3 regions of the Micromonospora sp. RTBAU3-60 genome follow, and region 2 is predicted to be linked to each of the others. Evidence: riboswitches for the same ligand, from Rfam matches in the RefSeq annotation. Region 2 holds a riboswitch; each other region holds the start of a gene.
What was found. Region 2 has a riboswitch for cyclic di-AMP ahead of ACY34I_RS18460 (C39 family peptidase). Riboswitches for the same ligand answer to the same signal wherever they lie in the genome.

Region 1: another riboswitch for cyclic di-AMP. It lies ahead of ACY34I_RS23705 (coiled-coil domain-containing protein); the one in region 2 lies ahead of ACY34I_RS18460 (C39 family peptidase).
Region 3: another riboswitch for cyclic di-AMP. It lies ahead of ACY34I_RS01255 (transglycosylase family protein); the one in region 2 lies ahead of ACY34I_RS18460 (C39 family peptidase).

Annotation. Positions count from the first base shown of each region.
Region 1 covers NZ_JBUEGB010000026.1:41,572-44,770, reverse strand. Annotated here, with positions in the region: gene ACY34I_RS23710 (hypothetical protein) at 1-136, opposite strand, end outside; gene ACY34I_RS23705 (coiled-coil domain-containing protein) at 245-1,312, opposite strand; cyclic di-AMP (ydaO/yuaA leader) riboswitch at 1,317-1,449, opposite strand; gene ACY34I_RS23700 (cation diffusion facilitator family transporter) at 1,594-2,508, opposite strand; gene ACY34I_RS23695 (HelD family protein) at 2,687-3,199, opposite strand, start outside.
Region 2 covers NZ_JBUEGB010000016.1:151,374-154,572, forward strand. Annotated here, with positions in the region: gene ACY34I_RS18450 (CDP-glycerol glycerophosphotransferase family protein) at 1-61, shown strand, start outside; gene ACY34I_RS18455 (alpha/beta fold hydrolase) at 68-826, opposite strand; gene ACY34I_RS18460 (C39 family peptidase) at 930-1,763, opposite strand; cyclic di-AMP (ydaO/yuaA leader) riboswitch at 1,975-2,116, opposite strand; gene ACY34I_RS18465 (hypothetical protein) at 2,407-3,192, opposite strand.
Region 3 covers NZ_JBUEGB010000001.1:323,590-326,788, forward strand. Annotated here, with positions in the region: gene ACY34I_RS01245 (M4 family metallopeptidase) at 1-195, shown strand, start outside; gene ACY34I_RS01250 (YbaB/EbfC family nucleoid-associated protein) at 296-751, opposite strand; gene ACY34I_RS01255 (transglycosylase family protein) at 902-1,555, opposite strand; cyclic di-AMP (ydaO/yuaA leader) riboswitch at 1,555-1,701, opposite strand; gene ACY34I_RS01260 (glycoside hydrolase family 3 protein) at 1,872-3,199, opposite strand, start outside.

The DNA.
Region 1 (3,199 bases), on a different contig from region 2:
CCACCCCGGGGTCGGCGCCGCGCAGCCCGGCGATGCCCAGGGTGAGCAGCACCAGGTCCGCGCCGAGCCAGCCCAGCGAGGTGACCAGGTGCAGGGTGAGCAGGGCCTTGCGCGTGGTGGGCGAGAGTCGGCTCATGCCCTCGATGCTCGACCGTCGCCGCCCCGGCGTCGTGGGGCGCACGGCGACATCCGGCGTACGTCGGTGGGCGTACGGTGGCCCGCCGGGCGGCGGGCCACCGCGCGCTCAGTACACCGACAGGTGCACGTGGTTGGTGTGGTCGCTGGACGGGTCGCCGTTGCCCCCGCTGTACGCCTTCCACCCGCTGCTGGGCAGCCAGATCTGCTTGTACCAGATCACGTAGAGCACGGCGAGCGCATCGGCGTTGCGGATGAAGTACGCCGCCAGGTTGTTGCCGTACGTCTTGTCGCCGCCGGTGGCCACCCCGCCGAAACCGTCCTTCTGGGCGGCGAAGTCGCACGCCCGGCCCTTCGGGTGCTCACCCGAACCGCTGGGGCGGTAGCAGGAGACGTACCGGGTGAACCCGGCCGCCTTGGCCTGCTGGAGGGCGTGCAGCGTACGCGGGGTGATGCAGCCGTCGGCCGGCGTCGGGTCGCTGACGCTGCACGACTCCGGCGGCCAGGAGCCGTCGGCGTTGCGCGGCGCGGGGGTGGCGTTCGCCCGGGACGTGCCCTGCACGCTGCCGCCGGCGGTGCCGGTGGCCCGGTTGTTCGCCACCTTCAGCGCGCGTTCCGCCTGGTCCTTGCGCTTGGCCATCACCGCGACCTGCTTGCGCTGTTCCTGGATCTCGCGGTTGAGCGCGGCCTGGGTGCGGGTGGCCTGGTCCCGGGTGTCGATCAGGTCACGCAGCGCGCGGTCCTCGTGCGCGGCGACCTGCTGCAGGGTGAGCGCCCGGTCCATGAAGCCCTCGGGGTTGCTGCTGCCGAGCAGCGCCGCGGCGGTGCCGAGCCGTCCGGTGCGGTACGCCAACCCGGCGATCTCGCCCACCTTGGCGTCGCGTACGCCCAGCTCCGCGTTGATCGTCTTGAGTTGGGCGGTGAGCTGCTGCTGCCGGCCCACCGACCGGTTCAACGCCGCCCGCGCCTCCAGCCAGCCCTTGCTGGCCGCGTCGAGTTGGGCGCGCAGCGCCGGCGTGCCGCCCTCGTCGTCGCCGGGCGCGGCGGCGAGCAGGCCGGTCGGGGGAGCCGCCGAGGCGGGGGAGACCGGCGCGGTCGCGACGCCGAGGGCGAGCGCCGCGACGAGCAGGGCCGCCAACCGGGCGGCCGTCCGTCGTACAGGTGCCACTGCTGGCATTCACATGTCCTTCCGTCAACCGCCGACCGGGTTAGCTGACGGGTTCGGGACGGAAGATCCCTACCGCTGACGCGGATGCACCCCAGGTACGTGGTTCCCCGGCTCGCCGTGCTGCGGCGATTAGGCGACGGCCACCGCGGGCGCCGCAGGGGCGCCGCCCGGCGGAGGCCGCGACCGAGCCTACCGGCGCTGCCTCGACCCGTCCCCGGTGGCGGTGATCGAAAATCGGGCATAAGCTGGCATTAGTGGCAACAGCCACTTGAATTTAAGGTTGTCCTCAATTACCACTCAACGGTGCCGCAGGCGCCGGGTGACGCCCCGGGTTCGATCTGCAACGTGGCGTGATCGATCCGGAAGTCCTCGTGCAGCGCGGCCCGCGCGGCGGCGAGCACCTCGCCCACCTCGGTGCCCGGGGTCGTGGTCAGGTGCGCCGAGGCCACGTCCATGCCGGAGGTGAGTGTCCAGACGTGCAGGTCGTGCACCTCGGCGACGCCGGGCACCGCGGCCAGCCGGTCGTGCACCGCGGTCACCTGCAGGTGCTCCGGGGCGGCCTGCACCAGGATGCGGACCGCGGCCCGACCGAGCCGCCAGGTGCGCGGCAGGATGAACAGCCCGATCGCCACGGCGACCAGCGGGTCCGCCCACCACCACCGGGTGAACGTGATGACCAGGGCGGCGGCGATCACCCCGAGCGAGCCGAGCAGGTCGCCGAGCACCTCCAGGTACGCCCCCTGCAGGTTGATGCTCTCCTGCGCCCCGCTGCGCAGCAGCGCGAACGCGGCCAGGTTGGCGAGCAGGCCGAGCACCGCCACGGCGAGCATCGGTCCGGCGAGGACCTCCGGTGGCTCGCCGAACCGGCGGACGGCCTCGACGAGCACGTACGCGGCGACCGCGCCGAGCAGCACCGCGTTGGCGAGGGCGGCCAGCACCTCCAGCCGGTAGAGCCCGAAGGTGCGCTGCGGGTCGGTGTCGGCGCGCCGGGTGGCGGTGATCGCGGCGAGGGCCATGCCGATGCCGAGGACGTCGGTGAACATGTGCCCGGCGTCGGAGAGCAGGGCCAGCGAACCGGTCGCGAAGGCGGTCACCGCCTCGACCAGCATCAGAGCGCTGAGCAGCGCGAAAGCGGCCCAGAGCCGGCCGCGGTGGCGGTGCGCGGCGTTGGCCACCGTGCCGCTGTGGTCATGACCTGCGCCCACGCCCACACCCTTTCGTCCCGCACCCCGGCCAGGCCCAATCTATGCTCACATCGCTATATATGCAAGTGATCTGGTGGCGCGGCGCCACTACGACGCCTTCAGCTCGGCGCGTCTTTCGCCGCGCGCCGACCTGAAGCCGTCGCTGAAGCCGTTGCTGCAGCCGACGCTGGGGCCGTTGTCAGCCGACCGGGTCGAGGGTGGTGAGGCGCTGGGTGGCCCGGGAGAGCGCCACGTAGAGCGTCCGGACGCCGGACCCCGGATCGGCCCGGATCTCGCTCGGCGCCACCAGCACCACGCCGTCGTACTCCATGCCCTTGGCCTGGAGGCTGGTCACCACCTGGAGTCGGCCGCCGCCGAGTTCGCCCAGCCAGCCGGCCACCTCGTCCCGGCGCGGCACCGGCGTGATCACGCCGACCGTCCCCTCCACCTCGGCCAGCAGCGTGCGGGCCGCCGTCACGGTGGCCGGGGCCAGCTCGGCCGGCGGCACCGTCAGCTCGACCGGTTCGACGCCGGTGGTACGGACCGCGGTGGGCAGCGCCAGGTCCGGGTAGAGCCGACGGATCTCCGCCGCCGCCACCGCGAAGATCTCCGCCGAGTTGCGGTAGTTGGTGGTGAGTTCGTAGCGGTGCCGGCGCCGCCGCCCCAGCGCCTGGTCCCGGGCCCGGGTCAGCTCCTCCGGGTCGCCGGTCCA
Region 2 (3,199 bases):
GGCCCCCCGCGCCGCCGACCCGGTCGCGCCGGACGGCTCGCCGCTGTCACCCACCCCCTGACGGCGGTCAGTGGTACGCGTCGAGGAGGGCGAGCACCGCCTCCGGGTCCTCCAGGTGCGCGTTGTGGCCCAGCCCCGGCAGCGTCGCCACCGGCACGCCCAGCTCCTTGAGCTGCGCGTCGCTCACCATCGGGTCCTGCTCGCCCCGGGCCAGCAGCACCGGCACGTCGGTCGCGGCGAGCAGGGCGGGCAGCTGCGGCTCCCCCACCGCGAACGCGGCCGGGTCCATGGCCAGCCGCCAGCGGCCGTCCTCGCGGCGCAGTCCGGCGTCCACCACCGGGTGGTCCGGGGCGAACAGCCCGGTCAGCCCGGCCACCCGTAGGTAACGGCGGGCCGCCTCGTCCCGGCTGGCGAACCAGGTCACCGGCCGCTCGGCCAGCTCGCGGGCCTTGGCCAGCTCGGCCGGGGACCAGGCGACCTTGATGCCGAGCCCGACCACCCCGTCGATCGGGAGCTGCCGCGCCCGCGCGGCCAGCGCCAGCGCCACCACCCCGCCGAGCGAGTGCCCGAGCACCACCAGCCGGTCCCGGGGGCCGAGCCGCTCGGCGACCGGACCGAGCCCGGCCAGCACCCGCCCCGCGAGGGCCTCGAAGGAGTACGCCGGCAGCGGCGGCGACCAGCCGTGGCCGGCCAGGTCGGGCGCCAGCCAGCGCCCCGCCCAGCGGCGCTCCAGCAGCGGCGCCCAGGGCAGCCACACCTCACCGGTGGCGCCCATGCCGTGCAGCAGCAGCAGCAGCAGATGGCGGGTACCCGTCTCGTCACCCATACGGCGCAGTGTGCCACCGGACGGACACCAGGCGCGAGACCGGACCCGGATACGACGTCGGGCACCGGCTCCAGGAGCCGGTGCCCGACGTGCCGGGGTGGGATCAGGCGGAGTAGCCGCGGGTGCCCGCCCAGTTCGCCAGATCGATGGTGGTGATCCAGTACTCGGGCAGCGCCGGGTTCGCCGAGTCGGCGATCCGCACGGTCCGGCCGTCGTCCTTGTAGCCGATCACGGCGATGTAGTGGCCGCCGGGGAACGAGTGCCAGCCGCCGTCGGTGTCGGTGGCGGAGCCGGCGATGTTGACCACCACGCCACGGCCGTCGGTGATCGCCTTGACCACGTCGGCCTGGAGCTGGTCCATCTGCGCCGGGGTCGCGGCCTGGCCGGGGATCATGTGGGTCCGGTACGGGTTGCCCTTGACCATCTGGTTGAGCCCGCGGGTGGTGTCCTCGGCGGAGTTGGTGCCGTTCACGCCGGCGTTCAGCGGGGCGACCATCGCGTCCTGGGTGGTCTCGACGCCGCTCGCGCTGAGTGCGTTGCGTACCGCGGCGGGGCCGCAGTTCCAGTAGGCGGTCTGCGCCTCGTAGGAGTAGTCGAGGACCTTGGTCGACGGCGGCTTCGGCTTCGCCTTCGCGGTCTTCGTGACGTCCGGGTCCGGCTTGGCCGAGCTGGGCTTCGCCGAGGGCGACGCGCTGGGCGAAGCGGTCGGGGACGGGGCGGCGACCCGGGCTTCGCTCCGGGTGGCGACGTCACCGAGGCGCGGGGCCAGTTGGGCGACGGCGGCGGTGGTCTCCTGCCGGACGGGCGCGTCGTTGGTGCTGGCCAGGGCCGCGCTGGCGCCGCCGGCCAGCACGAGGGCCGCGGCGGAGCCGGCGACGATCTGGTACGGGCGCTCGCTCGCGAGGCGCCGCAGCTGACGCTTCAGGTGGTGCTTCACGTGTTCCTCCACGGGGGGCCGGAGCGGCACACGTCGACCCGACGCGCGGAGGAGCTCACGCGCGTTGCTGGGGCGGGTGGCCGCGGGAAAAGAGCGCCCGGCGGGCCGGGCTGCGGGGGTCGGTTACCGGAACTCGCCGGTCAGGCGAGCGCCGGCACCGTGGCGCCGTGGAGGCGGGGGGAGGATCGGGGGGTGGTTCGCACGAGGTTGGAACTCCTTCCGTGGCCGCCTACCGGGTTAGCTGACGGATTCGGGCGGGAAGTAGGCCCTACCGCGGGCGTCGGCTCGCGGATTCACCCCGGTGTTGCACTGGGTCCCCGGTTCGTGAGATCACGATTGAGCGGGTCGGCACGGCGTCGCCACTTGCGATCGGAAACCGCACCGGACGCGCTGACACTACCGGTGGGTACTCCGCCTGCCAAGCGCCCCCACCTGCGTAAACGTCAACCACCGTTACCGAGACCGGAACAGCTGGTCACTGACGCGACTCAATGGGACGACCGTTTTAGCGGGAACCGTAGGGGCCACTTTCGGACATCCGGGCGCCGATCGCACGGGAATTGCGGGGCTCGATCACCCGGCCTGATCCGGATGACCGTTTTCCCGGTCGCCGTGACCGGGCTCACCCAAATCGGATAACGATTCAGCCGACCCGCGCCGGCCGCCACCGCGCGGCGGGCACCCCGGCGGCGCCGGCCGCCACCGGGGCGAGGGTCTGGGTCACCGCCTCGGCGGGGCGTACCGGGACCGCCTCGGGCCGGACCGCCTCGGCGGCCGCGTACGCCTCCACGGCCAGCACCCGCGCGGCCTCGGCGGCGAGCTCGGCGTCCCGCCAGGCCCGCCGCTCCCGCTCGGCGACCGCCTGCCAGCGGGCCCGCCCGCCGTCGCGTACCGCCCGGGCCAGGACGATCTCCTGCTCGGCCGGGTGTCGGCGCGGATCCCACCCGTTGCGGCCGGCGAGGACGTCGGCGAGTTGCCGGGCGGTCAGGTCGCCCCGCCAGTGCGCCGTCATGGCGGCGTGGTGCAGCCACCGCTCCCGGGCCGCGTACTCGGCCGGCGTCCGGGGCGTCCGCGGCGCGCGTAGCACCGCCGCCCCCGCCAACCGCCGGGCGGCCGCCTCGGCCTCGTCGTACGCCCGCCAGGCCCGGTCGAGCTCGTCGTGCGCGGTCAGCCACTGTTCGCGCCACCGGCGGGCGGTCTGCGCGGCCCCGGCGGCGGCCACCGCCACCTCCTCGGCGTAGCGGCGTAGGTCGGCGCGGCGGGCCGCCTCCTCGGCGGCCGGGTCGGGGGCGGGATCCGGCGGGGTGTTCGGCTCGGGCCGGGCGACCAGGGCGGCGAGCACGGCCATGGCGAGCACGAGCAGGGCCGACCAGATGGCGGCGGCTGCGGGAATCTCGGTCAGGAAGTGGTGGAGAACGGTCTGCTTCAAGGTCGGC
Region 3 (3,199 bases), on a different contig from region 2:
AAGCTGACCGTGAAGGCGGGCAGCACCACCCTGGCCACCTACTCCAACCTCAACAAGGCCGCCGGCTACGTCCAGAAGTCCTTCGACGTCTCGTCGCTGGCCGGGACCACCGCCACCATCTCGTTCACCGGTGTGGAGGACGTCTCCCTGCAGACCTCCTTCGTCATCGACGACACCGCGGTCAACCTCTCCTGAGCACAACCGGAGCGGCCGGCCGTCGTCCTCCCGACGGCTGGCCGCTCCGTGGCTGCTCCATGCCGGGATTGTGCCGTCCGGGTCCGACGGCGGGCGGCGCTCAGCCCGGGCGACCCGCCCGGGCGTCACCGCCGCGGTTGAGCCGGGCCAGCACGTCGTCCACCGCCCGGCTGAACAGCTCCACCTGTCGCACCGGCTGCTCCTCGAGCCCGCCGAGCCGCGCGGCCAGAGCGTCGACGTCGGCCTGGGCCGAGGCGCTGACCTGGGCGTCGAGCTCGGCGAGGGCGGCGTTGACGGCCACCACGACGTGCCCGCAGACCGCCGCCAACCCCTCCCCGGCCAGTGCCGGGTCCACCGTGACGGACTCCAGCCGGCCGCCCTGGACGACCCGGGCCCGGACCCGGCCGTCGGCCGCCGTACCCTCGGCGCGGAGCAGCTCGCCCGGGTCGCCGTCGGGGTGCTCGGCCGCCCGCGAGCGCATGGCCGACAGCGCCTGCTGCGTCCTGGTGAGCAGCTCGTCGAGGCTCGCCGCCGCGGAGAACGAGTCGTTGGTCATATCCGCGCCTTCTTCACGTCTTTCCGGAGCACCGCGACGATAGCAACCGCCCCGACCCGGGCACCGCGAGCACCCAGAGCCCGGAACCCGGAGGGAGCGGCCATCCGGGCGGGACGGCCACTCCTTCCGGGTATCAGCGCGGAACGCGGGTCAGCGCAGGCGTAGCTGCTGGCCCGGGAAGATCAGACCCGGGTTGTCGCCGACCACGCGCTTGTTGCGCTCGTAGAGCGCCTGCCAGCCGCCGGCGAGGTGCTTCGCCTCCGTGATCAGCGACAGCGAGTCACCCGGCTGGACGGTGTAGGTCGCGCCGCCCGACGCCGGCGCGGTACGCCGGTGGCTGCGGGTGGCCGGCTGGTCGCTGCGGGACGGCCCCTTCTTCGTCACCTTCTTGTGCGGCTTCGGGGAGCCGGCGTCCTTGGTGGAGTAGTGCCTGGTGGAGCCGCCCTTCTTGCCGCAGACCGGCCAGGCGCCGATGCCCTGTCCGTCGAGGACCTTCTCGGCGACGGCGATCTGCTCGCTGCGGCTGGCCAGGTCGGCGCGGCTGGCGTACTTCTGGCCGCCGTAGCCGTTCCAGGTGCTCTTCGAGAACTGGAGGCCGCCGTAGTAACCGTTGCCGGTGTTGATGTGCCAGTTGCCGCCGGACTCGCACTGGGCGATGGCGTCCCAGTTCACGCTGGACGCGCTGGCCGGCGCGGCCGGCCCGAGGATGGCGGCGGCGCCGGTGGCGGCACCGACGACGAGCGCCCCGACGGCGACGCGACGCTGCGTGGCCCGCCGGTGGCGTGCGACGTATTCAGTTGCCATGTTGGTTTCCTCCACGCCGACGAGGTGAGCTGTCGGGTTCGGGCCGAGGAGCCCGGCCGCCGGAAGGGCGGCTTCACCCCGAGGTGTCGAGCACCGAGGAACATGTGGGTCCCCCGCTCCCGCCTGAGGTCCAGTGACCGACGGGCCGGCGGCGGGATTAGGCGTTGCCGGCCCGTGGTGTCCGCGATCGCGAACGCAGTCGACGTTAGGGACGGATTCGGACGATCGCCCACTTCTTGTGAAGTTCTTCACCCAGCCGGGCGAAGGCCGCACCGTACGAGTTGCGCGACGTCCACAGGTGCCTTACAAGCGGCCGTCAGTAGGTCAGGCCGAAGCCCTGCGGGAAAAGCGGAACCTGCCCGTCACCGGCGTTGATGGGCTGCTGGTCAACGGAGTTCATCCAGGTCATCGGCAGTTTTCCGGTCGGCGCGTACCCGCCGAAGAGGACGTCGGCGACGCCGGCGCCCTCGGTGCCGGGCAGCCAGGAGGCGAGCAGCGCGGCCCAGTTCGGCAGCTCGCCGGCGACGTCCAGCGGCCGGCCGGAGACCAGCACCACGATCACGGGTACGCTGGCGTTGCGCAGGGTCGCGATGGTGCGCAGGTCGTCCCGGTCCAGGCTCATGGCACCGGTCCGGTCGCCCTGGCCCTCGGCGTACGGTGTCTCGCCGACCACGGCGATCGCGGCGCGGTAGCTGCTGTTGATGCCGGTGCCGCGCTGGTTGTAGGTGACCGTCGTGGTCGGACCGACGGCGGCGCGGATGCCCTGGAGGATGCTGGTGCCGGGGGTGATGTTGCCCGACGAGCCCTGCCAGGAGATGGTCCAGCCACCGCTCTGGTTGCCGATGTTGTCGGCGTTCTTGCCGGCCACGAAGATCTTGTTGTTGTCCCGGGCCAGCGGCAGGATCCCGGCGGAGTTCTTCAGCAGCACCTGGGACTCGCGGACGGCCTGCCGGGCGAGCGCCCGGTGCGCCGCGCTGCCGACCGTCGGGGTCCAACTCCGATCCGTGTACGGCCGCTCGAAGAGGCCCAGCTCGAACTTCTTGGTGAGGATCCGCCGGTTGGCGTCGTCGATCCGGCTCATCGGCACGTGCCCGTTCTGCACCTCGGCGCGGAGGGTGCTGATGAACGTCTTCCAGGCGGTCGGGACCATGACCATGTCGATGCCGGCGTTGATCGCCGTGGTGACCTCGGCGGCGGTGAAGCCGGCGCTGCCGTCGATCTGGTCGATGCCGTTCCAGTCGGAGACGACGAAGCCGGAGAAGCCCAGCTCTCCCTTGAGGACAGTGGTGATCAGGTACTGGTTGCCGTGCAGCTTCACGCCGTTCCAACTGCTGTAGGAGATCATCACCGCGCCGACGCCACGCTGCACCGCCGCCTGGAACGGGGGCAGGTGGACGGCCCGTAGTTCGGCCTCGCTGAGCTGGGTGTTCCCCTGGTCGTCGCCGCCGGTGGTGCCGCCGTCGCCGACATAGTGCTTGGCGGTGGCGAGCACCGAGGTGGGCCCGCCGAGGGTGTCACCCTGCAGGCCGGTGACCAGGGTGGACATGCTCGACGGCAGGTCGGGGGTCTCACCGAAGGACTCGTAGGTGCGGCCCCAGCGGTCGTTGCGGGCGACGCAGAGGCAGGGCGCGAAGTCCCAGTCGA